One region of the Rahnella sp. PD12R genome, then DNA from elsewhere that is predicted to be linked to it. Evidence: predicted binding sites of a transcription regulator. Region 1 holds the regulator's gene; each other region holds the start of a gene.
The links. Region 1 encodes CRP, which controls carbon source genes, mostly activating them, when cyclic AMP is high. Its sites were predicted from a motif close to ATGTGANNNNNNTCACAT; they were not measured.
Positions count from the first base shown of each region.

Region 2: the regulator CRP is predicted to act here: its motif matches at 4,242-4,259, upstream of KWG64_RS21300 (2-hydroxycarboxylate transporter family protein).
Region 3: the regulator CRP is predicted to act here: its motif matches at 2,520-2,537, upstream of idnD (L-idonate 5-dehydrogenase).

Region 1 covers NZ_JAHTMS010000005.1:370,577-381,573, forward strand. The annotation lists gene ppiA (peptidylprolyl isomerase A) at 1-248, shown strand, start outside; gene KWG64_RS12760 (helicase HerA-like domain-containing protein) at 389-1,912, shown strand; gene KWG64_RS12765 (aldose 1-epimerase family protein) at 2,155-3,360, shown strand; gene KWG64_RS12770 (YhfG family protein) at 3,457-3,627, shown strand; gene KWG64_RS12775 (putative adenosine monophosphate-protein transferase Fic) at 3,617-4,219, shown strand; gene KWG64_RS12780 (aminodeoxychorismate synthase component II) at 4,311-4,886, shown strand; gene KWG64_RS12785 (aspartate aminotransferase family protein) at 5,054-6,271, shown strand; gene KWG64_RS12790 (hypothetical protein) at 6,504-6,899, shown strand; gene KWG64_RS12795 (YccS/YhfK family putative transporter) at 6,983-9,058, opposite strand; gene crp (cAMP-activated global transcriptional regulator CRP) at 9,120-9,752, opposite strand; gene KWG64_RS12805 (OsmC family protein) at 10,115-10,522, shown strand; gene KWG64_RS12810 (LysR substrate-binding domain-containing protein) at 10,524-10,997, opposite strand, start outside.
Region 2 covers NZ_JAHTMS010000013.1:16,242-27,238, reverse strand. The annotation lists gene nrdF (class 1b ribonucleoside-diphosphate reductase subunit beta) at 1-762, shown strand, start outside; gene mgrA (L-glyceraldehyde 3-phosphate reductase) at 961-2,001, shown strand; gene KWG64_RS21305 (NlpC/P60 family protein) at 2,065-2,625, opposite strand; gene KWG64_RS21300 (2-hydroxycarboxylate transporter family protein) at 2,815-4,170, opposite strand; gene KWG64_RS21295 (sensor histidine kinase) at 4,490-6,142, shown strand; gene KWG64_RS21290 (response regulator) at 6,135-6,848, shown strand; gene proV (glycine betaine/L-proline ABC transporter ATP-binding protein ProV) at 7,438-8,634, shown strand; gene proW (glycine betaine/L-proline ABC transporter permease ProW) at 8,631-9,827, shown strand; gene proX (glycine betaine/L-proline ABC transporter substrate-binding protein ProX) at 9,932-10,936, shown strand; gene proX (glycine betaine/L-proline ABC transporter substrate-binding protein ProX) at 10,961-10,997, shown strand, end outside.
Region 3 covers NZ_JAHTMS010000005.1:106,008-117,004, reverse strand. The annotation lists gene KWG64_RS11660 (GNAT family N-acetyltransferase) at 1-90, shown strand, start outside; gene KWG64_RS11655 (GNAT family N-acetyltransferase) at 87-539, opposite strand; gene KWG64_RS11650 (helix-turn-helix domain-containing protein) at 568-1,134, opposite strand; gene KWG64_RS11645 (benzoate/H(+) symporter BenE family transporter) at 1,274-2,476, shown strand; gene idnD (L-idonate 5-dehydrogenase) at 2,610-3,641, shown strand; gene KWG64_RS11635 (DJ-1/PfpI family protein) at 3,724-4,320, shown strand; partial or broken gene KWG64_RS11630 (isochorismatase family protein) at 4,440-4,982, shown strand; gene KWG64_RS11625 (GlxA family transcriptional regulator) at 5,030-5,944, shown strand; gene KWG64_RS11620 (RNA-binding domain-containing protein) at 6,054-8,027, shown strand; gene KWG64_RS11615 (acyltransferase) at 8,045-9,040, opposite strand; gene KWG64_RS11610 (MFS transporter) at 9,278-10,516, shown strand; gene KWG64_RS11605 (aldehyde dehydrogenase family protein) at 10,667-10,997, opposite strand, start outside.

The DNA.
Region 1 (10,997 bases):
GCGGCACCGTTGCCATGGCGCGTACTGCCGATAAAGACAGCGCGACCAGCCAGTTCTTCATCAACGTGGCAGACAATGCTTTCCTGGATCACGGTCAGCGTGATTTTGGCTATGCCGTTTTCGGTAAAGTCATCAAAGGCATGGACGTGGTCGACAAAATGTCCTCCGTGAAAACCGATAACGTCGGGCCATACCAGAACGTTCCGACCACGCCGATTGTGATTCTGTCTGCGAAAGTCTTGCCATAACGTTCAGCTTTCCGGTTCCTTTGTGCAAATAATCTAAGCCTCCTTTCGGGAGGCTTTTTGTTGGGTGTTTCTTGACGCCCCATGTCCTGACTAATAGGTTTTAAAGAGCGTTCCCGCGTCCCACTTTCAAGGAAAAAGAAATGAGCGAACCCCGCCTGATTGCGAAAGCCATGAATGAAGGCCAGCCGGTTCAGGATCTGGTGATCCTGCCTGCGCTGGCGAACCGGCATGGATTAATAACCGGCGCGACCGGCACAGGGAAAACGGTCACGCTGCAACGCATGGCTGAACAGTTTTCGCGTATCGGCATTCCGGTTTTTCTCGCGGATGTAAAAGGGGATTTATCGGGGATTGGCGCAGAAGGCGTGCCTTCGGAAAAACTCGCCGCGCGCCTGAAGAATATCGGCGTCACTGACTGGCAGCCGCAGGCGTGCAGCATTATCCCGTGGGATATTTTCGGTGAAAAAGGCCATCCGATCCGCGCCACGATTTCCGATCTCGGGCCGTTATTGCTGGCGCGGTTGCTGGATCTGAATGACGTGCAAAGCGGCGTGTTGCAGCTGGTTTTCAAGATTGCCGATGACAACGGACTTTTGCTGCTCGACATGAAAGATTTGCGCGCGATGGTGCAGTTTACCGGCGAAAACGCCAAACAGTTCCAGACGCAGTACGGCAATATTTCAACGGCGTCAATCGGAGCGATTCAGCGCGGCCTGCTGACGCTGGAAGGTCAGGGCGCGAATCAGTTCTTCGGCGAGCCGATGCTGGATATCAACGACCTGATGCGCACCGATAAAAACGGTCACGGGATCATCAATCTGCTGGCTGCAGATAAGCTGATTAATCAGCCCAAACTCTATTCTGTTTTCCTGCTCTGGCTGCTGGCGGAGCTGTTCGAACATCTGCCGGAAGTGGGCGACCCGGAACAGCCGAAGCTGGTGTTCTTCTTTGATGAAGCACATCTGTTGTTCAATGACGCGCCTGAAGCGTTACTGACGAAAATCGAACAGGTGGTGCGTCTCATCCGTTCTAAAGGCGTCGGAATTTACTTCGTCACGCAGAACCCGCTGGATATTCCCGACAGCGTGCTCGGGCAGCTTGGCAACCGGGTTCAGCACGCCCTGCGCGCCTTTACGCCGCGTGACCAGAAAGCGGTGAAAGCCGCGGCGCAGACTATGCGCGCGAATCCGGCGTTTGACGCGGAAACGGCGATCAGCGAGTTGGGCGTCGGCGAAGCGCTGGTGTCTTTCCTCGATGAAAAAGGGCGACCGGAAATTGTGCAGCGCGCCATGGTCATCGCACCGGAATCAAAAATGGGCATGCTGGCGGAAGATGAGCGCAATAAAGCCATCAATCAGTCGCCGTTGTATGGCCGCTACGAAGACAGCGTGGATCGCGAATCTGCGTATGAAAAAATCACCGCACAGGGTTTTGGCACCGTGGCTGCCCCGCAACCGGGCGGCGCGGCTAAACCCGCAGCGGAAGCCGGATCCGGCGGCGGGCTGATGGGCGGTCTCAATGAAATCCTGTTCGGCAGCACCGGCCCGCGTGGCGGTAAACGCGACGGCGTGGTGCAGGTTGCCGCCAAAAGTATGGCCCGCGATTTAGGGCGACAAATTCTGCGCGGCGTTTTGGGCTCCATAATGGGTGGCCGTAAAAAATAATCTCTTCTGTTCAACACACAAAGCTGAAACGCGTCAGCTTTGTGTGCGTTTTCCCTGCCTGACTTCGCACTATTTCCTGTAACAAATCCCGTTTCATTCTTCTTTTTGCCACCCCGAGCACGTTGTGACGGGTGGTTTTACGGCAAAACCTATCAAGGTGAAGGCTGTCACGTTTTTCACCCTGCGGGATTTGTAGGCTGAATTGCTTTTGGGCTAAATCAATTCAGCAAAAAGGAGTGGATGTGAAAAAATTACTCGTAACCGGGATCGTCATGGGGCTTTTTTCGTGGCAGGCTGCCGCACAAACTATCGTGCTGACGGATGCTGAAGCCGGTACTGAACTGGGAAACTGGAAAACTGACAGCAAAAAGCTGAATGTCGCCGGTGCAGATTTCAGCATCGAACAAAAAGTTTTGCACGGCGGTAAACAGGAAGGGTCTAAAGTCATTACGATCACCAGCAAAGGGCTGACCATCGCCCTGAGCCCGACGCGCGGCATGGATTTGCTGCATGTCACCGGCGATAACATCCGGCTGGGCTGGGATTCGCCGGTACAGGAAGTGGTGAATCCGGCGTACATCAATCTGGAAAGCCGCAACGGCGTGGGCTGGCTGGAAGGTTTCAACGAAATGATGGTGCGCTGTGGCTTTGAATGGACGGGCCATCCGGTGACCGCGGACGGCATGATTTATACGCTGCATGGCCGCGCAGGCAACACGCCAGCGTCGAAAGTCGTGGTGGAGATTGCAGAAAAAGCGCCGTACGAAATCACCGTGCGCGGGCTGCTCAAAGAAGACACCTTCAAGAAAGCCAAACTGGAAACCTGGACCGAGCTGCGTTACGTGCCGGGCAGCCAGTCGTGGACCATTCACGATGAACTCACCAACCAGTCGGATTATCCGCACGACTACCAGATTATTTATCACAGCAACTTTGGTCAGCCGATCCTTGAGCAGGGCGCGCGCTTTATTGCACCGCTGAAATCCATTTCTCCGTTCAACGATTACGCCAAAAAAGGCCTGACCGACTGGCAGACTTACGCGGGGCCAACCAAAGGCTTCGATGAAATGGTCTTCAACATGGTGCCGCAGGCGGATGCGCAGGGTAAAACCATCGCGGGCGTCGTCAACAAAGCCGGTGATAAAGGCGCATCGATTGAGTTCGATACCCATCAGCTTCCGCTGCTGACGCTGTGGAAAAACACTGACACGCTGAAACAGGGATATGTCACCGGTATTGAACCGGGCACCAACTATGCGTATCCGGTGACGATTGAGCGTAAACAAGGCCGCGTGAAACAACTGCAACCCGGCCAGAGCACTGTGTTTGAGCTGAAATACTCGCTGCTGCCAGACGCGCAGGCGGTTAAGCAGCTCGAAGACCGGGTGAAAACGTTGCAGGGTGAGCATAAAACTGACGTCATCAGCCAGCCGATCGCTGTTGAATAATCCGAGTTTTGGGCACTCAGCCGGGTGCCCTTTTTTCTCTGTCTATACTTACCTTCACAAGGTATGCGCCCGAATGGCCATATCCGGGGAGGAAATATGGCGAAAAAAATGACCCTCAGACAGCAGGAAAAACTCTTTCGCGAACGTCAGCGGGAGAACTTTCAGGCCAGCAGCCTGCTGGACGGTTTGCAGGTTGAAGCCGTTACGCTGGATAACGAACAAATTTCACAGCGTTTGTCCGAGCTGAGGAGGCACTATGAACGATAAACTCGTGGCGGGCGCCGATCCTTACTACTATCCCGGCATTAACGTTCTGAAAAACAGCCTCGAAATCCGCGAGGAACATCGCCTGTTGCAGGCCGAACTGGCTTTCACCGCACTGCGCGCCGCCGCCATGCCGCTCGGCCCGGCCACCATGGGCTTACCGCATCTGTGCGCTATCCATCTTTCCCTGTTCCAGGACATCTATCCGTGGGCGGGCAAGTTCCGCGAAATCGATATTTATAAAGACGATACGCAGTTTTGCCATTTCGGATACATCGAAAATGAAGGCAACGCGCTGATGCAGGAACTCGAAGAAGAGGCGTTTCTGGTCGGATTGCCGCCCGATAATCTGGCAGAACGGCTGGCGCACTATTACACCGGCCTGAACCTGCTGCATCCGTTCCGGGAAGGTAACGGGCGCGCGCTGAGAATATTCATCGAGCAGCTGGTTATCCACGCCGGTTATGACATTGAGTGGGCCAACGTCGGGCGCGAGCGCTGGCTGGCCGCCAACAAAACAGCGGTGTTTGGCGATGAAACTGAACTGGTGGCGATTTTTAATCAGGTGATCAGTGAAATCGATGATGCACATTAGCCGGCGCACTTTGACCAACAAAAAGGCTGAAGCCCGCACGTAAAAATGCGTAGAATTGCCCGGTAAATTTTCGACTTTACCGGGACTGACCATGCTGCTGCTGATCGACAACTACGACTCGTTTACCTACAACCTCTACCAGTATTTTTGCGAGCTGGGGGCAGAGGTCAGCGTGGTGCGTAACGATCAGCTGACGATTGCGTATATCGAACAGCTTTCCCCGTCACATCTGGTGATTTCGCCCGGCCCGTGTACGCCGGATCAGGCGGGGATTTCCCTGCAAGCCATCACCCATTTTGCCGGTAAACTGCCGGTTCTCGGCGTCTGCCTCGGGCATCAGGCAATGGCGCAGGCGTTTGGTGCAAAGATTGTCCGCGCCCGCCAGGCCATTCACGGCAAAACCTCTCCCATCCGCCATACCGGCAGCAGCGTTTTTAGCGGGCTGAATAATCCGCTGACGGTGACGCGCTACCATTCGCTGGTGATTGCGCCCGAAACGCTGCCCGATTGCTTTGACGTCACCGCGTGGACTGAGCGTGAGGGCCAGCGCGACGAAATCATGGGCATCATGCACAAAACGCTGCCGCTGCACGGTGTTCAGTTCCATCCGGAAAGCATTCTCAGTGAGCAGGGGCATCAGCTTCTGGATAATTTCCTTAAAATCTAAACACTTAATTGCACGGTAAAAATTACTTACGCGACAGGGGCGATTTCCGTTTGCCTGCGTGTGATTTTTTATGCATATTTTGTGATTATATTTTCACATTCATTGCGGCTGTGAATTCCAGTTCATCGTAACAACTCACTGGTAAAAATCAGAAAGGGAGAAGGGTTATGGCAGAAAAAGCAGCGGTAGATCGGGGTACGTTCGATAAAGTGATTTTGCCGGTTTATTCACCCGCGAAATTTATTCCGGTGAAAGGCAAAGGCAGTCGCGTGTGGGATCAGCAGGGCACCGAATACGTGGATTTCGCGGGTGGGATCGCGGTGACTGCGCTGGGCCATTGCCATCCGGCGCTGGTGAAAGCGTTACACGATCAGGGCGAAACCCTGTGGCATGTGAGTAACGTGTTCACCAACGAACCGGCGCTGCGACTGGCACAGAAGCTGATCGACGCGACCTTTGCTGACCGCGTATTTTTTGCCAACTCCGGCGCAGAAGCCAACGAAGCCGCATTCAAACTTGCGCGCTATTACGCTTCGCATCGCCACAGCCCGTACAAAAGCAAGATTATCGCTTTCCATAACGCCTTCCATGGCCGCACGTTGTTTACCGTTTCCGTGGGTGGCCAGCCAAAATATTCCGACGGCTTTGGCCCGAAACCGGCTGACATCGTGCATGTGCCGTTCAACGATCTGGACGCGGTAAAAGCGGTGATCGACGACCATACCTGCGCCATTGTCGTGGAGCCGGTTCAGGGTGAAGGCGGTGTAATGCCCGCCACTCAGGAATTCCTGCAAGGGCTGCGCGAGCTTTGCGACAAACATCAGGCGCTGCTGGTGCTCGATGAAGTGCAGAGCGGCATGGGCCGTAGCGGTAAGCTGTTCAGCTATATGCATTACGGCGTGACGCCGGACATTCTGACCACGGCGAAAGCCCTGGGCGGTGGTTTCCCGGTTAGCGCCATGCTGGCAACGGAAGACGTTGCATCGGTGATGGAACCGGGCAAACACGGCACCACCTACGGCGGCAACCCGCTGGCCTGCGCCGTCGCCGAAGCCGCGCTGGATATCATTAATACACCTGAAGTGCTGGCCGGTATTAACGAACGCCGCGAGAAATTCATCAGCGCGCTGGATGCCATCAACCAGAAATATTCTGTCTTCAGCGAATTCCGCGGCCAGGGGTTGCTGATTGGCGCCGAGCTGTCGGACGCCTTCAAAAACCGCGCCGGAGAGTTTCATGCCGCCGCCGCTGAGTTCGGGTTGATGATGCTGGTGGCGGGCCCGAATGTGATGCGGTTTGCACCATCACTGGTTATCGACTTCGCGGATATTGAAGAAGGGATGGGGCGCTTTGAGAAAGCTGTGGCAAAAGTTACAGGGGTTTAGGCTTTAGCAGCCGGCTTTATTTAAAAAAATATATAGATCGAGAATATTTCGGTTTTTCACTCACCGTGAGGGTTATGACCGAGAATATTTCGGTTTTTCATGTGCGGTGATCGCTCAGCGGCTCGCGCCGAAACCGACCAAGAGAGGGAAGTGCTTTCCCTCTCTTGGATCTCTCCCCGCTTTTTCAAACAAGCGCTGCCGCTGGCTGGCTATGTTTCAGGAGCCACATCTATTGCCGCAAAATCCCGCCGCTGCGCGGTTCCTTCCAGTCGGATTACAAACCGCGCGAAAAGATACGCGGTTTTCCACCTCTCCTTTCAGCGTGATTTTTGAAAGCGGCCAGAGGCTGACCCCAATTCAAAATCATGCCGGTTTTAATCTTTTACAAAGGCAATCTGGCGCACTCAAAATCCAGCTGAACGGAGCGGCTTCGAGACCAGAGGCTCGAAGACCGAGTGAAGGCAGCACGAAGTGCCTGGATTTGCGCCACACGCGGATGTTCCAGAATATGTCCATCGATCCAGCGAAAGCGCTTATTGAAAAAAAAGCGTGGGAGATCAAAGAGGGAGGCGCTTTCCTCCCTCTTTGTCGGTTTCGGCGCAGCGGGTTAAGTGATCACCGTACGTGAGAAACCGAAACCTTCTCGATCCAGCCCTCACGGCAAGTGAAACCCAACCCTCAAACAGGGGATATAAAAGGGGATCTCCCCTTTTACGCCCGCCGCGTCAGCCAGATCCCGTGGTGTGGTCTCTGCTTCCACGCCAGTGACGAAATGGTATGCATCACACTCAGGTGCGAAATCATCCTCCGCAGATGGCGCTCCATTTCGGTCAGCGGCATATCCGGGTGCAGCTCCGGCGCATTAAACAAGGTGTTCTCACTACCAGGCCCGTCGTAAAGCAACCGCTGCTGGCAGCTTTGCAGCGCGATTTCGCAGGTCTGCAAATACTCCGTCGCCAGCTTTTCCGGCAGCATGTAATGCTCGCGCGCGAGAATGGTCATCGCGTTGATGTGCTCAACGACAAACTGACTGTGCGTGACCCACAAACGCATATCCGCCAGATAATGCGAGTTAAAACCCGGTTCCTGCATCGCCTGGCTCAGCGAGGTGAACAGCTTGTTGTGCGCCTGATTGACCTGCATACGGGTGTACGCAAGTTGAGAGGCGTCGGGATTTTCTTGCAGAATCAGCCGGATGGCGTCCTGATAGGTTTCCAGCGCCTGATGGGCGTTCTGGCGCATCAGGCCACTTTGCCATTGCGGCCACAGCCAGATGCTGCCGCCGAAGGCCAGCGCGCAACCGATCAGCGTATCAATCAGGCGCGGCACCAGAAAATGGATGCCGTTCATCGCCAGCAATTGCAACGTATAAACTGCGGTCACCGTCATACCGATGACCGCCAGACCGTAGTTCTTGCGCAGCACGGTATACGACACCAGCGTGATGACCAGCATGCAAATCAGCGTGATGCCTTCCGGCAATTCCAGCCTCAGTAATCCGGCGGCAATCAGCAGACCGGCCAGCGTGCCGAGTGCACGGTGCTGGATACGCACACGCGTGGCGTTATAACCGTTCTGGCTGACCAGCATGATGGTCAGCAAAATCCAGTACGGCTTGGGCAGATTGAAGAAAAGCCCGAGGCTGCTACCGATCGCCAGAATCAGCCCGAGGCGCGCGGCATTGCGCAGGGCGGAGGATTTAAAGGACAGGTAGCTTTTCACCGCAGGCCAGAAAGGCAGGCGCGGCTGGGAGTTCATCAGATCGCGGCGGTACAGCGGGCGTTGCGTCCGCAGCAGTCGCGCGATACGGCTGAAATGGTAATAACAGAACTGGCCGACCGGATTCTGCGGGTTCTGCGCCGCGATTTTTTCCAGCGCCGCCAGCTCATTCGCCATGGTGAAGCGTTCGGAAAGGCGATGGTAGAGAATATCGTCCGCAATCACGCGCAGACGGGCGGAAATCACCTGCGCATTCCGGCGGATCACCGCTTCGGCGTGGCTTTCTTCCACCAGTTTTTGCACTTCTTCCGGCTGATGCAGGCTGACCGTAATGTGCTCCTGCAAATCGAGCGCCACCTGAAAACGCTGGAACAACCGTTTGTGGTGATGATGATGTCCATGCTGCGGCAGCATGTGCAGTTGCTGATACAACAACGCAATCAGGTCGATAACCTGCTGCTGGCGTTTGAGCAGCGGCGGAAGTGCAGTTTCCGGATCGGTATGTTGCGTCAGCAGGCTGTACTTGGCTTCGAAATAATCGGCCAGTTGCAAATACAGCTGGCTGAGCGTTTCGCGCATCGGTTGTTCTTCGGAAATACGGAACCACGCCCAGTTAAACAGCCCGTACCAGGCGGTGCCGGCGGCAAAAAGCGCGGGTGCCTGCCACATTGGCCTCACGCCGACCATACTCAGCGTAAAGATGGTGGCCACCAGCGCGCCGGGCAACAGGCGCGCATGCAGCGGACTGATTTCACCGGTGACGCCGAGCAGCAAAGCCAGCGTTAACATGATGAGCGGCAGAGGAATGTGCCAGTTTTCGAGCATCACCTGTAAAAGGATACTGCTGACGGCAAACAGCGAACCGCCGATAATCAGGCGTTTGAAAAAGCGTTTGTGCGGGGTATCAAGGCCGGCGACGTTGCAGCAGGCCGGGCACAGGGAAAACAGCAGGCCCATTTGCAGATTGCCAAACAGCCAGCAAATACCGACAGGCAGGCACAACACCAGCGTCTGGCGCAGCGCGTAGTTAACTTCGGGATGATAGAACAGTCTTCGCCATAGCGTCATGGGTAAAGCTTAGCCCATAAAAAAGGCGCGACAGTAAGCTGTCGCGCCAATTCCTGAGGGATTAACGTGTGCCGTAAACGACAATCGTTTTACCGTGTGCGGAGATCAGGCTCTGATCTTCCAGCATTTTGAGAATACGTCCGACTGTTTCACGTGAACAACCGACGATTTGGCCGATTTCCTGACGGGTGATCTTGATTTGCATCCCGTCCGGATGGGTCATTGCATCAGGCTGTTTAGCCAGATTAAGCAAAGTTTGCGCGATACGGCCTGTTACGTCGAGGAAGGCAAGGTTGCCGACTTTCTCTGACGTCACTTGCAGACGGTTTGCCATCTGCGCGGAAAGACGCATCAGAATATCCGGGTTTACCTGAATCAGCTGGCGGAATTTTTTATAAGAAATTTCAGCCACTTCGCAGGCAGTTTTAGCACGAACCCAGGCACTGCGTTCCTGCCCTTCTTCGAAGAGTCCCAGCTCGCCGATGAAGTCACCTTGGTTAAGGTATGACAGTATCATTTCTTTGCCTTCTTCATCTTTAATCAGGACGGCAACCGACCCTTTCACGATGTAGTACAGCGTTTCGGCTTTTTCACCTTGGTGAATCAGCGTACTTTTAGAAGGATACTTATGTATATGACAGTGAGACAGGAACCATTCGAGAGTCGGGTCTGTTTGTGGCTTGCCGAGAACCATTTGCTATTATCCTCTGTTGTTATCGCTGCCCAAAATCACAGGGCTCAGAGTTCCCTGTACGGCACTTACTTTAAAAAGCGCCCTTTCAGCATATAACTCCCCAGAAATGCTGCAAGCGGATGTCGGAGTGAAACAGCCTGATTATTGCTGTTAACACCGTGGGTTCTGTTCTTAAACCGCAAAAACCGTCACCGCAATTTACTGGAAAGTATGTTTCGGCTTTGTTTGTAACACAGGTTTGCAATGCTGTCTTCTGTTGTCTCGCTTCAGCATGATGGCGATCGGGTTACGTTGCCAGTTTTTGGGTGAAAGGGTAGTCTGAGGGGAAAATTTGACGAATTTATCCACCGGGAGAAGAGCACATGCACGCACGCGTAAAATGGGTAGAAGGGCTGACGTTTTTAGGTGAGTCAGCGTCGGGCCATCAGATCACAATGGACGGTAATGCGGGCGACAAAGCCCCGAGCCCGATGGAAATGTTGCTGATGTCGGCGGGCGGTTGCAGCGCGATTGATGTGGTGTCTATTTTGCAAAAAGGCCGTAACGACGTGCGTGACTGCGAAGTGAAACTGACGTCTCAGCGCCGCGAAGAAGCACCGCGTCTGTTCACGCACATCAACCTGCATTTCATCGTCACCGGCAAAGACCTGACGGATAAAATTGTGGAACGCGCGGTCAGCCTGTCTGCGGAAAAATATTGCTCTGTATCCCTGATGCTGGGCAAAGCCGCGACGATCACCCACAGTTTTGAAGTCGTGAACGCCGAATAAGTCACGACCAGCGATACGACTGGCACTGACTTCGCAGTAAATCCAGAAATCGCCGCGCAGCAAATGTCAGCGGCGATTTCTGCGAATAGAGTACGCAATATTCCGCTTCCGGCAGCGTATCGATATTGAGCAGGCAAAGTCTTTCCTGCAAGCCGAACGGCGCGCGCATCGCCTTCGCCACAATCGTCAGATAATCCGACTGCAACACCATATTCAGCCCGCACACCACCGAATCCGTTCTTACCGGCGTTTCACCGGCTGGCGCATTAAAGCCGTTCATCGAAAGCTGAATCTGCTGGTAGTAACCCATATCCGTTTCCGGCAACACCCAGCGCGCGCCCTGTAATTCTTCGAGCGTGGTGGCACCTGCCAGCGGATGCCCTTGCCGCGCAATCACGCCAAACGGCGCGCTAAACAGCGGTTCACGCACCAAATCTTCCAGCGGAAAACCCGGCCCGGCGGTCCCGACGGCAAA
Region 2 (10,997 bases), on a different contig from region 1:
GATACCGTGCAAAACGTGATCGGCGCACCGACGCTGATGAAAGACGCCGTGACGCCGCACGAAGAAGCGGTTTACTCGAATATCTGCTTTATGGAAGCGGTGCATGCGCGTTCTTACAGCTCGATTTTCTCGACGCTGTGCGCCACCGTGGACGTGGATGAAGCCTATCGCTGGAGCGAGGAAAACGTCGCATTGCAAAATAAAGCCGCGATCATTTTGTCGTATTACGACGGCGAAGATCCGCTGATGAAGAAAGTCGCCAGCGTGTTCCTCGAATCGTTCCTGTTCTATTCCGGTTTTTATCTGCCAATGTACTGGTCGAGCCGCGCCAAACTGACCAATACCGCGGATCTGATCCGCCTGATCATTCGCGACGAAGCGGTTCACGGGTACTACATCGGCTATAAATTCCAGAAAGCACTGGCGCTGGAAAGTGAAGAACGTCAGCGGCAGATCAAAGAGCAGGCGTTTGATCTGATTCAGGATTTATACGACAACGAGATCCGCTACACCGAAGAATTGTACGACGGCGTAGGCTGGAGCGAAGATGTGAAGAAATTTCTGCACTACAACGCCAACAAAGCCCTGATGAATCTCGGCTACGAGGCGCTGTTCCCGGCCAGCATGGCAGACGTCAATCCGGCGATCCTCTCGGCATTATCGCCAAACGCCGACGAAAACCACGACTTCTTCTCAGGATCCGGTTCTTCCTACGTGATCGGCAAAGCGGTCAACACCGAAGATGAGGACTGGGATTTCTGATGTTGCTGTAATTTCTTCAGGGGTTACAATAGAAACAGTGTTTCAAAAATAACCCTACTTCCTCTAAATAGTTCGAGTGGCAGGAAGGCGGCAAGTTTGCTCATCCCGGGAGCATAGTGAACTATGTGACCGGGTGAGTGAGCGCAGCCAACGCATCTGCAACTTGAAATATGACGAGGAAACAAAGAAGGAAACATCATGCTTTACGCTGCCTCACCTTCACGCTATGAAACCATGCAATTCCGCCGCTGCGGTCAGAGTGGTTTAAAACTCCCTGCACTTTCTCTCGGTTTATGGCACAGCTTCGGCCATGTCAGCCCGCTGGGATCCCAGCGCGCCCTGCTGCAAAAAGCCTTTGATTTAGGCATCACGCATTTCGATCTGGCGAATAACTACGGGCCACCTCCGGGTTCCGCCGAAGAGAATTTTGGCAAGTTGCTGCGTCAGGATTTTTCGTCTTACCGCGATGAGCTGATTATCTCCACCAAAGCCGGTTACGACATGTGGCCCGGCCCTTACGGCTCCGGCGGCTCGCGCAAATATCTGCTGGCAAGTCTGGATCAAAGCCTGCAACGCATGGGGCTGGATTACGTCGATATCTTCTATTCCCACCGCGTGGATGAAGAAACGCCAATGGAAGAAACCGCCGCCGCGCTGGCTTACGCCGTGCAAAGCGGTAAGGCGCTGTATGTCGGGATTTCGTCTTATTCGCCGGAACGTACGCAGAAAATGGCGGAACTGCTGCGCGAGCTGAAAGTGCCGCTGCTGATCCACCAGCCGTCTTACAATCTGCTGAACCGCTGGGTGGATAAAAGCGGCCTGCTGGATACGCTGAAACAAAACGGCGCGGGCTGCATCGCGTTCACGCCGCTGGCTCAGGGGCTGCTGACCGGTAAGTATCTGAACGGGATCCCGGACGGTTCGCGCATGCAGGTGGAAGGCAATAAAGTGCGCGGGCTGAATGAAAAAATGCTGACGGAGGAAAACCTCAACAGCCTGCGTTTACTCAATGAAATGGCGCACAAGCGCGGCCAGAGCATGGCGCAGATGGCGCTAAGCTGGTTGCTGAAAGACGATCGCGTGACGTCCGTGCTGATTGGCGCCAGCCGTCCTGAACAGCTGGAAGAAAACGTCAGGGCGCTGGAAAACCTGCGATTCACCGCCGAAGAGCTGGCGGCGATTGATCAGCATGTCTCAGACGGTCAGTTAAATTTGTGGCAGGCATCATCAGATAAATAAGCGGATAAATAATCAGTCATTAAAGGGCGGAGAGTATTAATCCGCCTTTTTAATAAATAAGTGTTAACTCATTAATTCCAGACGTCGCGCTGTTTCATAATGATTGACCCAATACTGATTATCCAGTGACGATATTGTGACACCTTCAATTTTAGAGGCATGAATAAACTGATTATCGCCAATATATACGCCGACGTGACGATCGGCCTCTGTCGTTTTAAAAAAGACTAAATCGCCGGGCTGAAGGTTGTCTTTATTCACCTTTTTGCCATTTTTAATTTGCTCAAACGTCGTGCGTGGCAACGGATGATGCAGGGAATCATTGAACAGATGCTGCATCAGCGCTGAGCAGTCCACGCCTTTGTGTGTCGTGCCGCCCAGATGATACTGAGTGCCTTTCCAGTGAGAATACTGAGATAATAATGCCGTTTTAATTTCATCAGGATTGCCATTATCACCGGATAAAGGCGCTTCGTTATGTAATTTAAAAATTTCTTTATGGGAATAATTCTTTTTCCCGAGAGACGTGAATTCCTTTGGCAATTCGAAGGCAAAGGAATTAATGCTAAAGAAAGAAGAGATTATCAGTAATAAAAAATAAACCGGGGTTTTAATACGAAACATGCGAACGTTCTTTTTTCAGAAATAGATTTCATCCTTACCTGTAGACCAGCGTACGGGGCGGGTGACTCGTCGTTGAGTGCGCAAATAATAACCGACGAGCAAAAAATAACCACCAGAAAACGAGTCCAAAAAAAGACTTTCTAATTTTTGCCTGTTAGCCCCCTTTAGGGAAAAGGGGGCAGAAGGCACTCAGGAGAAGAACTTCGCCAGCACGAAAAGCCCGACGGAAACGTTGATCGCACCGCCGATGCGGGTGGCTATTTGGGCGAAAGGCATCAGCGTCATGCGGTTGCCGGAGGTCAGAATGGCCACGTCGCCGGTGCCGCCCTGCCCGCTCTGGCAACAGGAAACAATCGCGACATCAATCGGATGCATACCGATTTTTTTTCCGACGTAAAAACCCGTGCCGACCAGCGCCAGCACGGTGGTGACGATCACCAGCAGGTTTTGTACGGTAAACGCGTTGATCAGCTCCTGCCACGGCGTAATCGCAACACCAACGGCAAACAGCACCGGATAGGTGACGGCCGTGCGGAAGAATTTATACACCGTCATCGAACCGTGCTGGATGGTCGGCGAAATGCCATTTGCCAGTTTCACCAGCACCGCGGCAAACAACATCCCGACCGGCGCAGGCAGGCCAATCCATTTTTGCCCGAGCATCCCGACCATATACAGCAGGATCGCCAGCAGCGCGCCGCAAGCCAAAGCGTTCACGCCGGGATTACCCTGAAACTCATCGGTTCCGCTGCCAATATTGCCTTCTTTGGCTGGCATCAGCGAACCTTCGCCGGTCAGATGCGGATAACGTTTTCCGAGCTGATTCAGTACGCCCGCCAATACAATAGCCGTCAGACCACCCAGCATAACTATCGGCAGGATCCGCCCGAGCGCCACGCCTTGCTCCATATGCAGAATGGTCGCGTAGCCCATCGACAGCGGGATCGCGCCTTCGCCGACGCCACCGGCCATGATCGGCAGGATCAGGAAGAAGAAGGTTTGCATCGGCGGTAAGCCTAGCGCGGTACCCATCGCCATTCCGGCGATCATCCCGACGATTTCACCGCACAGCATCGGCACGAAGATCCGCATAAAACCCTGGATCAGCACCTGACGGTTCATACTCATAATGCTGCCGACAATAATGCAGCAGATGTAGAGATAGAGGATGTTGGTGGATTTGTAGAATTTAACCGTGGAATCGACCACGACGTCCGGCAGCAGGCCATAATGCACCATCGCGGATGGAATAAAGGTGGCGCAAATCGCCGCTGCGCCAAGTTTGCCGACCACCGGCAGACGTTTTCCGAATTCACCGCAGGCAAACCCGAAGAACGCCAGCGTCGCGACCATCACCACGATATCGCTGGGCAGTTTGCCATTCAGGCAATCGAGCAGGATCAGCACGCCCGCCAGCAGGAAAAACGGCAGCGGGATAATCCCTATCTTGTAGTTATCCAGAATGTGCCACCATTTTTGCCGGGCAGACATACCGGAAGTTTTTGTTTCTTTGACAGCGATGTAGGAATCGTCGGTTGTGCTCATGACATTGCCTCTTTCTTGGTAATACTTTTCTTATTGATGGTCTGAGCATATGAAAATGGCCGGTCAGGCGGATGTGAGGTTGTTCAAATTAAAACCGCAGGGATAAAGGTTGTTATGGTGTTTATGGAGTTAATGCGTCCAAATTTATAAGGATTATCAGATAAGTAGTAAAACCGGCAATTAACCCTGCAATCATTGCGTGAATTACATTCTATTTATCTTCTTCGTTCACAACTTCGCTTATGCCAGATTACGGCGGCGTTTTCGCCGTGATAGGCTTATTCGATGTGTGTCTGAGGGCTGGCTTTTGGCGGGATGTATGAAATTAAGATTACCTTTTCAGGTAAAGCTCTTTTTATCTCTGGTGGTATTTTCCTGCCTGTTGCTGGCGCTGCTGGGCGCTATTTTATTTCATATCATCGACCGCCAGCTGCATCACGATCTGGGGCAGCGCGCCAGAGTTCAGGCCAGCGAAATCGCGCTGATGCCGGGTCTGGCGGAGAAAGTCGCCCGTCGCGATGTGCAGGGAATTGCCCGTCTTATCCAGCCGTTACGCGATAAGAGTGATGCCAGTTATATCGTGATTGGCGACGTCCGCGAGCGGCATCTTTATCACTCGGAATCCCCGGACAGAATAGATTTGCCGATGATTGGCGGCGATAACGCGGAGGTGCTGGCCGGGAAAACCATTATATCGGTGCGTCAGGGCGGCATCGGCGTTTCATTACGCAGCAAAGCGCCGATACTCGACGAAAATAACCAGGTCATCGGCATTGTGTCGGTCGGCTATCTCACGTCTTATATCGACAATATTAATGGTCACCGTCTGGCGCAGGCCGGTTTATACGGTCTTCTTCTATTATTACTGCTGTTTATTTTCTCGTGGATGTTTACCCGCAACGTCAAAAAACAGATGTTCTGGCTCGAACCCAAGGATATTGCGCTGCTGGTTCGCCAGCAAAAAGCGTTGCTGGAAGCCATGTACGAAGGCGTATTTGCGATTAATGCTGAGAAGCAGCTGATTTCCATTAACCGCGCCGCCCGGGAGTTACTCGATATCCGTCAGCCGGAAAACGAGCTGATCGGCAAACCGCTGGAAGAAGTGCTCCACACGCCGCCCGCGTTCTTTACGCAAAGCGGCATTCAGGACAATAACAGCCGCCATGATCAGATAACCGTGCTCAACCAGCGTCAGGTGATCATGAACCGCGTGCCGATTGAGCTGGAGCCGGGCAAAGAGAGCGGATGGGTATTCAGCTTCCGCGATAAAAATGACATTAATACGCTGAGCAGCCAGCTGAGCCAGGTGAAACGCTACGCCGATAGTCTGCGCATCATGCGCCATGAACAGCTGAACTGGACGGCGACGCTGGCGGGTTTACTGCAAATGCAGCGTTATGATGACGCGATGCATTACATTCAGGCTCAGTCGGAAGGTGCGCAGGCGGTGCTGGATTTCGTGTCGGCACGCTTCACGTCGCCTGCCCTTTGCGGGCTGCTGCTGGGAAAATTCGTCAGTGCACGCGAGAAAGGCGTGGAGCTGGTGTTTGACCCGGCCTGCCAGTTAATCCGTATTCCGCCGGTCATCGGCGAAACCGAGCTAATGTCGGTGATCGGCAATCTGCTTGATAACGCCGTGGACGCCACGCTGAAAGCCGGCGCACCGATTTCGCCGGTAGAATTGTATATTTCAGACAGGAACCGCGAGCTGCTGATTGAGGTGGCCGATCGCGGTGGCGGCGTCGATGACGCCCTGAAGCCGAATCTGTTTGAGCAGGGCGTCACCTCAAAGCCTTCCGGCGGCGATGAGATGACCGGCGCCGAACACGGCATCGGGCTTTATCTGGTGGCCGGTTACGTCCGTCAGGCGGGCGGCAGCATCGAAATCTCAGACAATGCGCCTCAGGGTACGATATTTTCAGTGTTTATCCCGTATCCGTCAGAGAGGTCAACAGGACAGCAACATGAATAACAGCAGCGCACTCGATGTCGTGATTGTGGAAGACGAGCCGCACCTTGCCGGTCTGCACCGTGATTTTATCGAGCAAAACTTTAACCTGCGCGTGGTCGGGATTGCCGCCACGCTGGAACAGGCCCGTTCGTTATTGCGGCTGCATCAGCCGAGGCTGGTGCTGCTGGATAATTACCTGCCAGACGGCCAGGGCGTGGATCTGATCGACAGCCCGCTGCTTAAAAGCTTCGACTGTTCGGTGATTTTCATTACCGCAGCCAGCGATATGCAAACGTGCAGCCACGCCATGCGCAGCGGCGCGTTTGACTACATTATTAAGCCGGTGTCGTTTCACCGCCTGCGCAGCTCGCTCGAGCGATTCATGCAACTGGTGCAAACCCTGCGCAATGTGAAAGTGGTCGATCAGCGGGCGCTGGACAAACTGTTTAACCTCCCCGCCAGCGACACGCCGCCAGCCCCTTCTGCGAAAGGGATTGAGCCGAATACGCTCGAACTGGTTCAGCGGGTTTTCACCGCAAAACCCGATGTCAGCTGGTCGGTGGAACAGGTGGTTGAAGAGGTTGGGATCAGCAAAACCACCGGCCGCCGGTATCTGGAATATTGTGTGGAAATGGGCTTTATCGGCGTCGAGATGCAGTACGGAAATATCGGCCATCCAAGGCGTCTGTACCGGAAAATAGTGACTGAGGAAAAATCCTCCTCCTGAACCCGAATTATGGCGTTCTGCCCCTCTGAATTTCGCCTTCACGGCCAGCGGTTCCGCTGGCCAAATTCCCACATTTCAACCCGCACAGTGCGATTATTTCCACAAATATTCACCTTTCAGACAACCGGTAAATACGGGGCTTTCAGTGCAAGCTGAAATCACTATTTACACATTGCTAATCCCGCCATGAAATTTGCATTAAATCCACCTGAATCACACTATTTAAACCACCAAAAACCCCACAAAACAAGAAGTCATTAATCCATTTAAAATCAATTATTTGATTATATATTTAGCAAAATACACGCATCAGATAATTAGGTAGCCAACAATAATCACAGCGCCCTTGAAATTGTCATTAAATGTCAACCCGAGCTGACGTAAATTAGACGCGCATAATACATAAAAATACGCCACCAGAAACACAACCATGAATATTCATGAGAAACATTGAGACTTGTCTCAGAATTTTGGTGTGTTAGGGTATAAAGCGTTCACTATTTTGTAACAGGCAAAAAACTATACGTTTCAACAGAAAAATTAGACATCAAGCCGATACGGCTATTTATATCCAAGGAATGCATATTGCATGGCAATTAAAATCGAAGTAAAAAATCTTTATAAGGTGTTTGGCGAGAACCCGGATCGCGCTTTCAAGATGATTGACGCAGGCAAGGGTAAAGAAGAAATTTTTGAGAAAACCGGTCTGTCACTTGGCGTTAAAGATGCCAGTCTGGCCATTGAAGAAGGCGAGATCTTCGTCATCATGGGGTTATCCGGTTCCGGTAAATCCACCATGGTACGCCTTCTCAATCGTCTGATAGAGCCCACCCGCGGCGAAGTGCTGATTGACGGCGAAGACATCGCCAAAATCTCAGAATCAAAATTACGCCAGGTGCGTCGCAGTAAAATCAGTATGGTATTTCAGTCGTTTGCACTGATGCCACACCTGACCGTGTTGAATAATACGGCCTTTGGTATGGAGCTGGCCGGTGTGCCGGTGGAAGAGCGAAATGTCAAAGCGCTGGATGCGCTGCGTCAGGTCGGGCTGGAAAACTATGCCAATTCTTATCCGGATGAATTGTCCGGGGGGATGCGCCAGCGCGTCGGCTTAGCCCGCGCGATGGCCAATAACCCTGATATTCTGCTGATGGATGAAGCCTTCTCGGCGCTCGATCCGTTAATCCGCACCGAAATGCAGGATGAGCTGGTGAAGCTGCAAGCGCAGCATCAGCGCACCATCGTGTTTATTTCCCATGACCTCGACGAAGCCATGCGCATCGGCGACCGCATTGCGATTATGCAGGGCGGCGAAGTGGTTCAGGTCGGTACGCCGGAAGATATTCTCAATAATCCGGCCAATGACTATGTCCGCACCTTCTTCCGTGGTGTCGATATCAGTCAGGTCTTCAGCGCCAAAGACATTGCCCGCCGTCGTGGTGCGCTCATTCGTAAAACCCCCGGTTTTGGTCCGCGTGCTGCGCTCAAGCTGCTCGAAGATGAAGACCGCGAATATGGTTATGTGCTGGAACGCGGTCAGAAATTCATCGGCGTCGTGTCGATTGAATCCCTGAAAACCGCGCTGAAAGCCAATCAGCCGCTGGAAAGCGCCCTGCTGGAATCTCCGGCACCGGTGCAGGCAGATATGCCGCTCAGCGAACTGATTTCTCATGTTGCCGCCGCGCCTTGCGCCGTACCGGTGATCAATGAGGACAATAACTATATCGGCATTATTTCCAAAGCCATGCTGCTTCAGGCTCTGGATAAAGAAGGGGGTAACGAATGAGCAACTCAACCATAAACAATACAGTTCTTCAGCACGCGCAGGCGGCTCAGGCTCAGCCACTGGATGCATCCGTTGATCCGTGGAGTGCCGATAACGCCAGCGGTGGCGTTGCGCCGCAGCCTGACGCCGCAGCCAGTTCCGCACCTGCCGATGCCGGTGGCGATCCGTGGGGCGGCAGCAGCGATGCCGCAACCAGCGCACCGGACACCACGCACCACGCCGCCGCACAGGCCAACGACTGGCTGAGCGTCGCACCGGAACAGCATCAGCATTTCAATATTCTGGATCCGTTTCACAGCACGCTGATCCCGCTCGACCACTGGGTAACCAACGGGATCGACTGGCTGGTTGGCAACTTCCGTCCGGTATTCCAGGGGATCCGCGTGCCGGTCGATTTCGTGCTGAGCGGTTTTCAAAGCGGGCTGGAATCACTACCAGCTCCCATTGCGATTCTGATTTTCGCCCTGCTCGCCTGGCAGATGGCGGGTTTAGGCATGGGTGCCGCCACGCTGGTTTCTCTGGTTCTGATCGGCGCAATCGGCGCGTGGTCACAAGCCATGGTGACGCTGGCGCTGGTTCTGACCTCGCTGTTCTTCTGTATTCTGATCGGTTTGCCGATGGGGATATGGCTGGCGCGCAGTCAGCGGGCGGCAAAAATTATCCGGCCTCTGCTCGATGCCATGCAGACCACTCCGGCGTTCGTGTATCTGGTGCCGATCGTGATGCTGTTTGGTATCGGTAACGTGCCGGGGGTTGTGGTCACCATTATCTTCGCCCTCCCACCGGTCGTACGTCTGACGATTCTGGGGATCAACCAGGTACCGGAAGATCTGATCGAAGCCGCGAAATCCTTCGGATCCAGCCCGAGCCAGATGCTGTTTAAAGTTCAGCTTCCGCTGGCGATGCCGACCATCATGGCCGGTATTAATCAGACGCTGATGCTGGCGCTGTCGATGGTGGTTATCGCCTCGATGATCGCCGTCGGTGGTCTGGGTCAGATGGTTCTGCGCGGGATTGGCCGTCTGGATATGGGCCTCGCGTCGGTCGGTGGTGCGGGTATCGTTATTCTCGCCATCATCCTCGACCGCCTGACGCAGTCTATGGGCCGCGACAGCCGCAGCAAAGGCGGCCACCGCTGGTTCACCCGCGGACCGGTTGGTCTGGTGATGAAGCCTTTCGTCAAAAAAGCCTGATTCACACACTGCACTTTTCCCGGCGGTTCGCTGCCGGGAACTCTCAAAAGCTAAAACTACGCAGTCCACTCTTACGTATTCACCAGCAAGAATAAGGGTTCACCATGCGCACAACACAACTAAAAACACTCGTCCTCGCATTATCGATCGCCACACCCGCCGCTTTCGCCGCTGATTTACCGGGCAAAGGCGTGGTCGTGAAACCTCTGCAAAGCACCATCGCAGAAGAGACTTTCCAGACGGAACTGGTTAACCGCGCCCTGCAAAAACTGGGGTATGACGTTCAGCAAACCGGTGAAGTGGATTACAACGTCGCGTACACCGCCATCGCAAGCGGCGATTCGACGTACATGGCGGTGAACTGGGAACCGCTGCAAAAAGATATGTACAACGCCGCCGGTGGCGATCAGAAATTTTACCGTCAGGGCACCTATATCAGCGGCGCAGCGCAGGGTTATCTGATCGACAAAAAAACCGCCGATAAATATCACATCCACGATTTGTCGCAGCTGAAAGACCCGAAAATCGCCGGGCTGTTTGACGCCGACGGTGACGGCAAAGCCGATATGGCCGGCTGTAATCCGGGCTGGGTATGCGGCTCCGTCATCAATACGCAAATTAAAGCCTACGGCCTGAGCGACACCGTCACACAGAACGAAGGCAACTATTCGGCGATTATTGCCGATACGCTGACCCGCTATAAATCCGGCAAACCAGTGCTGTATTTCACCTGGACGCCTTACTGGGTGAGCAACGAGATGAAACCGGGCAAAGACGTGGTCTGGCTGACCGTGCCGTTCTCGGCCAATCCTGGCTCGCTGAAAGACATGGATACCACGCTGCCGAACGGCAAAAACTACGGTTTCCCGGTCAACAACGAACACATCGTGGCGAATAAAGCCTGGGCTGAGAAAAACCCGGCCGCCGCGAAACTGTTCGCCATCATGAAACTGCCGCTGGCGGACGTGAACGCGCAAAACCTGAAGATGCACGAAGGGGAATCCTCTTCTGACGATATTCAGCAACACGTTGACGGCTGGATCAAAGCACACCAGGCCACGTTTGATGGCTGGATCAAAGAAGCGGCCGCCGCAGCCGCCACGAAATAACCGATGAAAATCTCAGAGGAATTTATGAAAAAGACAGGATTCTGGGCGGTTGCCGCCCTCA
Region 3 (10,997 bases), 260 kb from region 1:
AACGTTTTCGCCAGCAATCCCGGCGCGCAGGCACTTTATGCCAGCCTGGGTTATGTCACGACAAAAATGAATATGCGCAAACCGCTTTAGCGGATGTATTTCATAAAGTTAGTCGGTTTACCCACGCGGTCATAGAGCTGGCGCGCGGTGTAATTGGTGGTCTGCGTCATCCAGTACACGTTGGCTTTTTCGTTTTTGTCGGCGTGTGCGTAGACCACTTCAATCAGTTTCTGCCCGATACCCAGTTTGCGCGCGGACTCATCGACGTATAAATCCTGCAAATACACCACCTGATTCATGTGCCAGCCGTGATCGTGATTCAGGCAATTCACCAGCCCGACCAGCCTCCCCTGATATTCCGCCACATAGCCAAACATGCCGTCATAGTCAGGATCCGACAACCGCCGGAACGTGAAATCAAACTGCGCCGGATCCAGCTCCGACTGGTAAAAATCCAGATAACCGCGCCATAAATTTTCCCAACCTTCGCGGTCGGCAGGCGTTAACGGACGGATCACAACATCTTGCGGCTGGCTCATCGGTCATTCTCCTCGGTAAATGAAATCGTTACGGGCGGGACTGCGGATAATGTATCAGGTCGTGGAAACGCACGGAATGATCGCTGTTATTGCGGTATGCGTGCGCACAATCCGCCGCAAACCGCAGCGCTTCTCCGGCGCTGAGCATGCGCGTGACGCCGTCCACCGTCAGCGTCAGTTCGCCCTCAATCACAATCACATGTTCGATCACACCCGCTTCGTGCGGCGAAGATTCACTGCATCCGCCGGGCTCGAGATCGATAACAAACATGTCCATTCGCAGCGTGGTATCGAACGGAAACAGCGGCACGACGCGCATTCCCGAGGTGTCGCTGTTAAACGTGGTCAGCAAACCATGGCGGTGCAGCGCCGCAGACTGCGCGGGGGGCGTTTCGAGAAATTCGGAGAAAGAGACGTTCAGCCCGCTGGCGATTTTCCACAGCGTCGCTACGGTCGGGCTGGATTCGCCGCGTTCAATCTGGCCGAGCATTGCCTTGCTGACGCCGGTTTTTTCTGCCGTCTGGCTGAGGCTCCAGCCCCGTTCGCTGCGCACGGCTTTGAGCTGGCTGCCGATGTGGCGGGTGAGTTCCTGCATCCTGACTCCTCTGACGATCGGATTTTTGACGATCGCAATTGTGCGTTATAACGCACAGTGATATCTTGAGCGCCACGATGTGCGCTATAACGCACAACAGCATAACGCCCGCGCCCGGTAACCAGAAGGATTTTTAACAATGCCCTTGCGATTAAGCTTTCATGATTTGACGTTTTCAGCGGTTATCGCCGGATTTGTTGCCGTTCTGGTCGGTTATACCAGCTCAGCGGCGATCATCTTTCAGGCTGCCGAAGCCGCCGGTGCCAGCGTTTCGCAGATTGGGGGCTGGCTGAGTATGCTCGGGCTGGGAATGGGCGTGACGAGCATCGGTTTGTCGCTGTATTACCGCACGCCGGTGGTGACGGCGTGGTCGACGCCGGGCGCTGCGCTGCTGGTCACCAGCCTGCACGACACAACAATCAACGAAGCGATTGGCGTTTTTGTGTTTGCGACCGGGCTGATCCTGCTGTGCGGCGTGACCGGATTATTCGCCAGGCTGATGCAATATATTCCGCAGGCGCTTTCGGCTGCCATGCTCGGCGGGATTTTGCTGCGATTCGGGCTGGATGCTTTTACCTCGCTGCACAGTAATTTCACGCTGGCAGGCACGATGTGTCTGGTTTATCTGCTGGCGAAACGCGTCCTGCCGCGCTACGCCGTGGTTCTCGCCCTCGCCGCCGGGCTGGTGGTGGCCGGATTACAGGGCGATATTTCGCTGCACGGCCAGACCATGACGTTTGCCGCGCCGGCATTTGTGATGCCGCACTTTACGTGGTCTTCCATTATCGGCATCGGCATTCCGTTTTTCGTGGTGACCATGGCGTCACAAAATGCGCCAGGTATCGCTACGCTGAAAGCCCACGGCTACCACCTGCCGGTTTCACCGCTGATTTCATGGACGGCGCTGACCGCGTTAGTTTTAGCCCCGTTCGGCGGTTTTACCGTCTGTATCGCCGCCATTACCGCCGCCATCTGCATGGGCGAAGATATTCACCCGGATCCGAAAAAGCGCTACATGGCCGCCGTCGCCGCCGGGATTTTCTATCTGATTGCCGGTGTGTTTGGCGGTTCGATCGGCCTGGTGTTTACCGCGCTGCCTCCCGCGCTTATTCATACCATCGCCGGATTGGCGCTGCTCGGCACCATCGCCGGGAGCTTATACCGGGCGCTGGAAAATGAACATCAGCGTGACGCAGCGATTATCACGTTTCTGATCACCGCATCCGGCGTGACGCTGCTCGGCGTCGGCTCGGCGTTCTGGGGCTTAATTGGCGGCGTGATTACGCACCTGATCCTCAGCATTCCTGCGCGTAACAAGGCGCAACCGCCCGCGAAAGGTTGAGTCCGTTCAAGTTATGGGTAACAGGTTTTCGTAACACGAAACAAAGTGACGGCGGTCACATTTTCCGCCGTCCAAACGCTCTTTACTGGGAGCCATCAGGCCAAAAACGCCCCCTTTAAAGAGCGAGAATTCCATGACAATTGCCACTCAATCCTGCGTAGTGACCGGGAAAAAAGACGTCTCGGTGATCGGCCAGACCCTCGACTACACCGGCCAGGGCACGCTGGTGAAGATTACCCGCGGTGGCATCTGCGGCTCTGATCTGCATTACTACGAGCACGGTCAGGTCGGCGATTTCAAAGTCCGCGAAGCGATGGTTCTCGGGCACGAAGTGGTCGGCGTGGTGGAAAAATCAGATAACCCGCGTTTGCAGCCGGGCCAGAAAGTCGCGCTGAACCCCAGCAAGCCATGCAAAGCCTGCAAATATTGCCTTTCCGGTGATGAAAACCAGTGCACCACCATGAAATTCTTCGGCAGCGCGATGTATTTCCCGCACATCAACGGCGCGTTCACGCAGTATAAAATCGTCGACAGCGACCAGTGCATTCCTTACGACAATCAGGTCAGCGACCGGCTGATGGTTTTCGCTGAACCGCTGGCGGTGGCTATTCACGCGGTCAATCAGGCCGGGGATATTCGCGGTAAAACGGTGTTTGTTTCCGGCGTCGGCCCGATTGGCTGCTTAATCGTGCTGGCCGCTAAAGCCAAAGGTGCTGCGGAAATTGTGGTCACCGACCCGAGCGAACGCTGCCGTACGCTGGCGCTGGCCGTCGGTGCCAGCCAGGCACTTGACGCCGCGCAGGGCGATTTCTCCGCATATCAGGCCGAAAAGGGCTTTTTCGATGTGTCTTTCGATGCCTCCGGCCATCCCTCTTCTATCCGCCGCTGTCTGGAAGTCACCCGTGCGCGCGGCACGCTGGTGCAGGTCGGTATGGGGCCGGTGGTGAATGAATTCCCGCTGATGATGCTGATTGCTAAAGAAATTAACTGGGTCGGCAGCTTCCGTTTCACCGAAGAATTCAATACGGCGGTGGAATGGCTGGCGAATAAAACCGTTGATCCGATGCCGCTGCTTTCCGCCGAATTCCCGCAACAGGATCTGGTGGAAGCGCTGGAGTTTGCGCTGGATAAATCCAGAGCGTCGAAAGTTCAGCTGGTTTTCTAGTCTGCTGACGGATTCACAATATCAAAACATCGTTTCATTTTATGATGCCATCTGATTTTCATCCTCAGAGGACATTTGAATTATGGTGAAGGACAACGCGAAAAAGCAGGTCGCCCTGCTGCTGGCGGACGGATTCGAAGAAGGCGAAGCGGTGATCGTGCTCGATATTCTGGAGCGGCTGGAGATTCAGGTGACGACGCTGGCCTGCCAGAAAAGCCTGACGCTGCGCACTTACCACGGCATTCAGATGCAGGCCAATGAATTGCTGAGCGCACAGGGCGATCGTTTGTATGACGCGGTGGTGATGCCCGGCGGCCCGGAAGGCTCGGTGGCGCTGGCGGCCAGCAAAGACGTCGTAGAATTTGTCCGCCGTCATGACGAAGCCGGAAAGCTAATTTGCCCGCTGTGCTCGGCGGCCGCCCGCGTTCTGGGCGGTAACGGCCTGCTGAAAGGGCGGCGTTATGTCTGTTCCGGCGATTTATACAAAGACGTCAAAGACGGCGTTTATGTGAATCAGTCTTTCGTCGAGGACGGTAATCTGCTCAGCGGAAAAGGCTTAGGGCTGGCATTTGATTTCGCTTTCCAGCTGGCGTATCGCCTGACCGGTGACGCCCAAACCACCAATTTTCAGGCCTATCACATCGATTATCACCACTGGCGGGCTGACCAGAAAATCTGATTATTATCAGCGGGCGATGCAGGTCGTCCGCCACCATCAGCATCATGTCCGTTTTTGGCATTCTCCCGACAGGTTTTCAGGCGCAGACTGGTTTCACATTCACCAGACGGAGTCCGAAAATGACCCACAGCGCCCTGTTAAATATCGATGTGCAACGTTCTTTCGAGCAAAAAGACTTCTGGCAGCAGGATGATTTACCGGCTTTCAGCCAGGCATTAACCCGCCTGATCGACGGCTGTCAGACCCGTAACGTTCCCGTCATCGACGTGTTCCACGTCAATCCTGACGGTGTGTTTTCGCTTGAGTCCGGGCTGGTCACGCCGATGGCTTTTCTCACCCATCAGCCGCAGCACGTTGTCCATAAACATGTCCACAATTCCCTGACCGAATCCGGCCTCGACGCGTGGCTGCGCGAACGCGGCATCACACATCTGATTATCGCCGGAATGCGTACCGAACAATGCTGTGAAACCACGGCGCGCGTAGCGTCCGATCTGGGTTACACAGTGACGTTTGTTACCGAAGCGACGCTGACGTTTCCGATGACACACGCCAGCGGCGTGACGCTGAGTGCGGCGGAAATCAAATTGCGCACCGAACTGGTGCTGGCCGACCGTTTTGCCACGATTACCGACGTCAACGGCGCACTGGCGGAACTCGATCGCGCTGTGTGAAGATAGGCGCAGTGATGATGAATCTGTGAGGCGATATGCAACGAAATGTCTACTTTATGACGCTGCCGGGTGTGATGGCCTTAGACCTGACCGGTCCGGCGGAAGCACTGCGTATCGCCGGGCAGTTTGCGCTGCACTACATCGGCCCGCTGCCGGAAATCACGATGTCCACAGGGCTTACGGTCAGCCATTTGCAGCCACTGCCGGAAACGTTGCCGGAAGGCAGCATTCTGATCATGCCCGGCGTTGACCGTTCGGAAGAAAATTTTTCCTCACCCATCGCCCGAATAGCCTGTGACTGGCTGCGTCAGCAAAAAAACGCCATCGAAAACGGTTTGCTGACGCTGGTTTGTATCTGTTCCGGCAGCCTTCTGGCGGGAAAAGCCGGGCTGCTCGACGGCTATCAGTGCACCACGCATCACGACGTGATCGCGCGTCTGCGCCAGCAGGTGCCTGCCGCACAGGTGAAAGATAACCGGATATTTGTCGAGGACCGTTCCGTGCTGACCAGCGCGGGGATCAGCGCCGGTATCGATCTGGCACTGCACCTGATCGCCACACATCTCGGTCCGCAGGCCGCACTGGACGTCGCCCGTGAAATGGTGGTGTATTTCCGCCGCGGCGGCGATGACCCGCAACTCTCCCCGTGGCTGCGCTACCGTAATCATCTGCATCCTGCCGTCCATCGTGCGCAAAACCTGATGGCCGCCGAACCGGAATGTCCGTGGCAGGTGGAAGACGTCGCCGCCAGAGCCCACATCAGCGGCCGCCACCTGACGCGCCTGTTCCGCCAGCATCTGGGCATCAGCGTACGCGACTACCACGAACAACTGCGCATCGCCGTCGCACAACAACGCATCCAGCAAGGATCAGGCATCGAGAAAGCCGCCCTCGCCGCCGGATTCTCCTCCGGCAGACAATTCAGGCGGGCACAGGAAAGGTGGAGTTGAGTGTTTTAAAAACTTCATGCCTTATCACGAGAATGCGTATATTTTTTTCTGCCGCGTGATAATAAACTTTATGTCCTTGCGCCCTTACACGTAATCTCAGGAAGGCATAATGTTCAAAATAACCGACTTAATAGACTTACAAACCCTCTCAGAGTCTGTGGAGCTGGAATTTAAACAAGCGCAAGGACAGGATGGGCAAGGAAAATTGCCCCAGGATTTTTGGCCAACATATTGTGCAATGGCAAATACCCGTGGTGGTTATGTCGTGCTGGGCGTGAAGGAAAAGCAAGGGCAATTTATTCCCGTTGGTATTAACAATCCTGAAAAAATAAAAAATGAGCTGTTCAATAACCTCAATAATCAAAATTTGGTGAACGTAAATCTGTTAACAGATGAAGACGTTCAGACAACCTACCTCAACGAAAAGCTGATTTTAGTCATTCACGTTCCTACTGCCGCAAGACATCAAAAACCTGTTTATCTGAAAAATAATCCTCTTGAAAATACCTATATCCGGCTTCATGAAGGCGATCGCCACTGTTCTCATGAGCAGGTGAAGCGAATGCTTGCCGAACAGGTTGAAGATAGTCGGGATGATAAAATCTTTATAGGGTTTGACCTGAATGACATCGAACAGGAAAGCCTTAACGCCTATAAGCAATTGTTAGCGATAGCGAAGCCTCAGCATCCATGGCTTGAACTAAACAATATAGACCTCATGGCAAAAATAGGCGGCTGGCGCAAAGACCGCCAAACGGGAGTTGAAGGTATGACTCTCGCGGGTATTTTAATGTTTGGCACATGGCAAGCAATTCAGGATGCTGTCCCGAATTATTTTGTCGATTATCAGGAAAGGCCAGAAGCTAAAACAGAGCTTCGCTGGATTGATCGCCTGTGCCCGGATGGTACCTGGTCCGGGAATATCTTTGATTTTTACCGGCGCACATATCGTAAACTCACCAATGATTTGAAAATTCCTTTCAAATTAAAAGATGGTGTTCGTCAGGACGACACACTTATTCACGTCGCCTTACGTGAAGCATTAGTTAATACACTCGTTCATGCGGACTTTACGGGGCGTGCATCCATCCTGATAGTTAAGCGGCCCGATATGTTCGGTTTTCGAAATCCTGGTCTGATGAGGATCCCGCCGGAAATAGCCATCAAAGGCGGAGAAACTGATTGTCGAAACCGACGTATGCATCAAATGTTTTTAAATATTGGGGCTGGTGAACGTGCGGGCTCCGGCATTCCAAAAATATACAGTGGTTGGGAATCAGCAAACTGGCGGGCCCCAAAGCTTTATGAAAAAACGGATCATACAGAGCAAACATTACTTGAGTTATCCACAGCAAGCCTGATACCAGAATCTGTTTCTGAGCAATTACGCATATTGTTTGGTGCGAGTTTCAATACCCTTGACGATTTCGAGCGAATGATTGTGACCACTGCTGCCATTGAAGGATGGATTAATCATCAAAGAGCATGTCAGTTAACCACTAAACATTCACGCGATGTCACTTTGGCATTGCCCCGTCTTGAATCAAGAGGTTTTCTTGTTTCAAGTGGTGAGCGTAAAGATAAATCCTACAGCCTGCCGGGCATGGAGCAACCCCCTTCTCCTGAAGACGTTTTCTCTAATGCGTTAAGTCCGGCAACCGGCTTAACGCATAACGAGGGGAGCTTAACGCATAACGAGGGGAGCTTAACGCATAACGAAGAGAAGTTTGTATACAAAGCAGAGGAACATCGTGATCCCGAAGGTCGCTATATCAGTGCCTTGCTGGATCGGCCTTTTATTGACCAACTTGAAACTCTTACACCCAGTTTTAAAGAGCAACTCTCGACCTTTGCGAAACTCGCAAATGAAAAGAAAAGATTAACGAATGATGAAATGCGCGATGTAATTATCAAATTATGTAATGACCATTTTATTGCCATTTCAGTATTGAGCGAATTAACTCACAGAACCTCTCAAAACATTCGCCAAAGCCATCTCAAACCCATGGTAGAAAAAGGCGAATTGCAATTAGCATTTCCCAATAAACCTAACTCTCCTAAGCAGGGTTACACGGTAAAGTAATTCTTTGCGGAGGCTCTTCAACTCACCCAATTCCGCCGGTCAATTTTCCCCAGAACCATGGCCAGCAGCAGGCCGCCGCCGAGGCCGCAGATAAACAGGTACGCGACATTAAGCAACGGAAATTGCGGGAAATCGAGATGTTGGCCGCGCAGTCCGATGATGATCAGCGCATGAAAGCCGTAGATCGCCAGTGAATGGCGGGAGATAAGCGAAAATCCCGGCAGAATACGTTCTGCGAATGCATTTTTGAACGCAATAAACAGCGCCATCGCGGAGATAAATACCAGCGGGCCGGTGTAGACGTAGAAAGTATCGGCGAAATTCTGGTTAATCAGCATCTGCCGGTAAGTCCCGCCCGCTATCGCCAGCGTGCTGAGTACGAAAACGGCCACGGCGGTCAGCGTCACGCCGGGTTTCCGAGTATCAAGCTGGCTGATGGCGCGCCCCATCAGGGCATAGAGGACGTAATAAAACGTGTCACCGCTGATGTACAAATCCAGCGGCAGAAGATGGATTTTCTGCCAGGTGAACGCCGGAAGCTGCGGGTTCGCCAGAACGCCGGTAATAATTCCGGCGATCAGTAAATATTTCCCGGAGACGGCTTTTACGTTGATCAGCGGGGAAAGTAGGTAGATGACGATAATCGCGTAGAAGAACCAAAGGTGATAAAACACCGGTTTTTCCAGAATCAGCCGCAGAGACGGCCAAAAACCAATTTTGGTCATCGTGACGATATAAATCAGCGAGACCATACTGTAGAACAAAAGGCATAAACTGACGCGTAAGAAATGACGCTTCTGCGCACTTTTCTCGCCAAAGAATAGCGCACCGGAAATCATGAAAAAGAGCGGCACACAGACGCGCGACGCCGAATTCAGCAGGTTTGCCACGGTCCATTCCGCCGTGTGTATCGCCGGGAAATTCACCACCAGCGAGGTGCTGGCGTGAATCATCACCACCATCATGCAGGCGAGCGCGCGCAGGTTATCTATCCAGCTGATTTTTTGGCTCATTACCTGCCATTTCCTTACCGTTGATGTGCTGTTTGCAGCGTAGTCACCTTTTTGGACGCAAACAAGGCAAAAGTGCCGATCTCAGATTGTGCTTAACGTGAATCAGAAGATTGCGCTACGCTCAAAAAATGGGCAAAATAACGCCCATTACTGCCTCGCTTGCGAATCCCGCCCGGACAGTCTCTTATTTTTTCGCTAATAATCAAACGATTAGCCTTACGTCTGTGAAATAAAAATATGCATAATTCTCCAAATACTGCGTCCCTTCTGGGGCGGCAGGCGCTTTTGTTCCCTCTGTGTCTGGTGCTGTTCGAGTTTGCGACCTATATCGGCAACGATATGATCCAGCCGGGCATGCTGGCCGTCGTGGCTAATTTTAATGCAGGGGAAGAGTGGGTGCCCACCTCAATGACCGCGTATCTCGCGGGCGGAATGTTCCTGCAATGGCTGCTCGGGCCGCTGTCCGACCGGCGCGGGCGTCGGCCAGTGATGCTTGCGGGCGTCAGCTTTTTCATCGTCACCTGTCTGGCGATTCTGTTCGTACAGAACATCGAACAATTTATGGTGATGCGTTTCCTTCAGGGTATCAGCCTGTGCTTTATCGGCGCGGTCGGGTATGCCGCGATACAGGAATCCTTCGAGGAATCCATCTGCATTAAGATCACGGCCATGATGGCAAACGTCGCGCTGATCGCACCACTGCTGGGCCCGCTGGCTGGTGCGGCGCTGATCCACGTTGCGCCGTGGCAGCTGATGTTTGTGATTTTCGCCGTACTGGCTGCGATTTCGCTGTGGGGATTGTGGAAATCCATGCCAGAAACCGCGTCACGCCTCGGCGAGAAGTTTTCCATGCCAAGCCTGCTGCACGATTACAAACTGGTGCTCAAAAACCGCCAGTTCCTGTGTGGCGCACTGGCGATTGGCTTTGCCAGCCTGCCGCTGCTGACGTGGATTGCGCAGTCGCCGGTGATTTTAATCAGCGGAGAAGGTTTACCGGCATACGATTACGGCCTGTTGCAGGTGCCGATTTTCGGTGCGCTGATTATCGGTAACGTCACGCTGGCGCGCCTGACCGGCAAACGGACGGTCGAATATCTGATTAAACTCGGTGCGGGCCCGATGGTCGTTGGTCTGCTGATTGCCGCTGCGGCGACGCTTTTCTCCGCCCATGCTTATCTGTGGATGACCGCCGGTCTGAGCCTGTACGCTTTCGGAATTGGTGTGGCGAACGCCGGTTTGTACCGCCTGACGCTGTTCTCCAGCGACATGAGCAAAGGCACCGTTTCCGCGGCGATGGGCGTCATCAGCATGATGATTTTCACGTTAGGGATTGAGCTGGCGAAAGTGGCTTACGTCGAAGGCGGTGCGGGGATGTTTAACCTGTTCAATCTGCTGAGCGGCCTGTCGTGGCTGGCTCTGGTGGTCGCTTTCCTGCGCAGCCGTCAGGTCGTATTGCCGCCGAACAGCGTGGTTTAAGTCATAAGAAAGCGCCAGTAACGCCGATGTGAGGGCGTTATTGGCGCCGGGAGTTTGGACCCGGACTGCACGGAAGAACCGGAGCGTACACAAAGTACGTGAGGATTCTGAGTACAGCCCGGGTTCAAAATACCAAGCAAAATAGCCGAATCAGAACAAGCCCATCGGTTTACTCGAATATGAAACGAGTAAACATTTGGTTTGCTGATAGTGATCCAACATCATCTTATGGGTTTCACGCCCGATACCGGATTGTTTGTAGCCACCGAACGCCGCATGTGCCGGATAGGCGTGGTAGCAGTTGGTCCAGACGCGACCGGCCTGAATGTTGCGCCCCATGTGATACGCCACATTGCCGTCACGGCTCCAGACGCCCGCCCCCAGCCCGTACGCCGTATCGTTGGCGATTTGCAGCGCGTCATCCATATCTTTAAACGTGGTCACCGCCAGCACCGGCCCGAAGATTTCTTCCTGGAATACC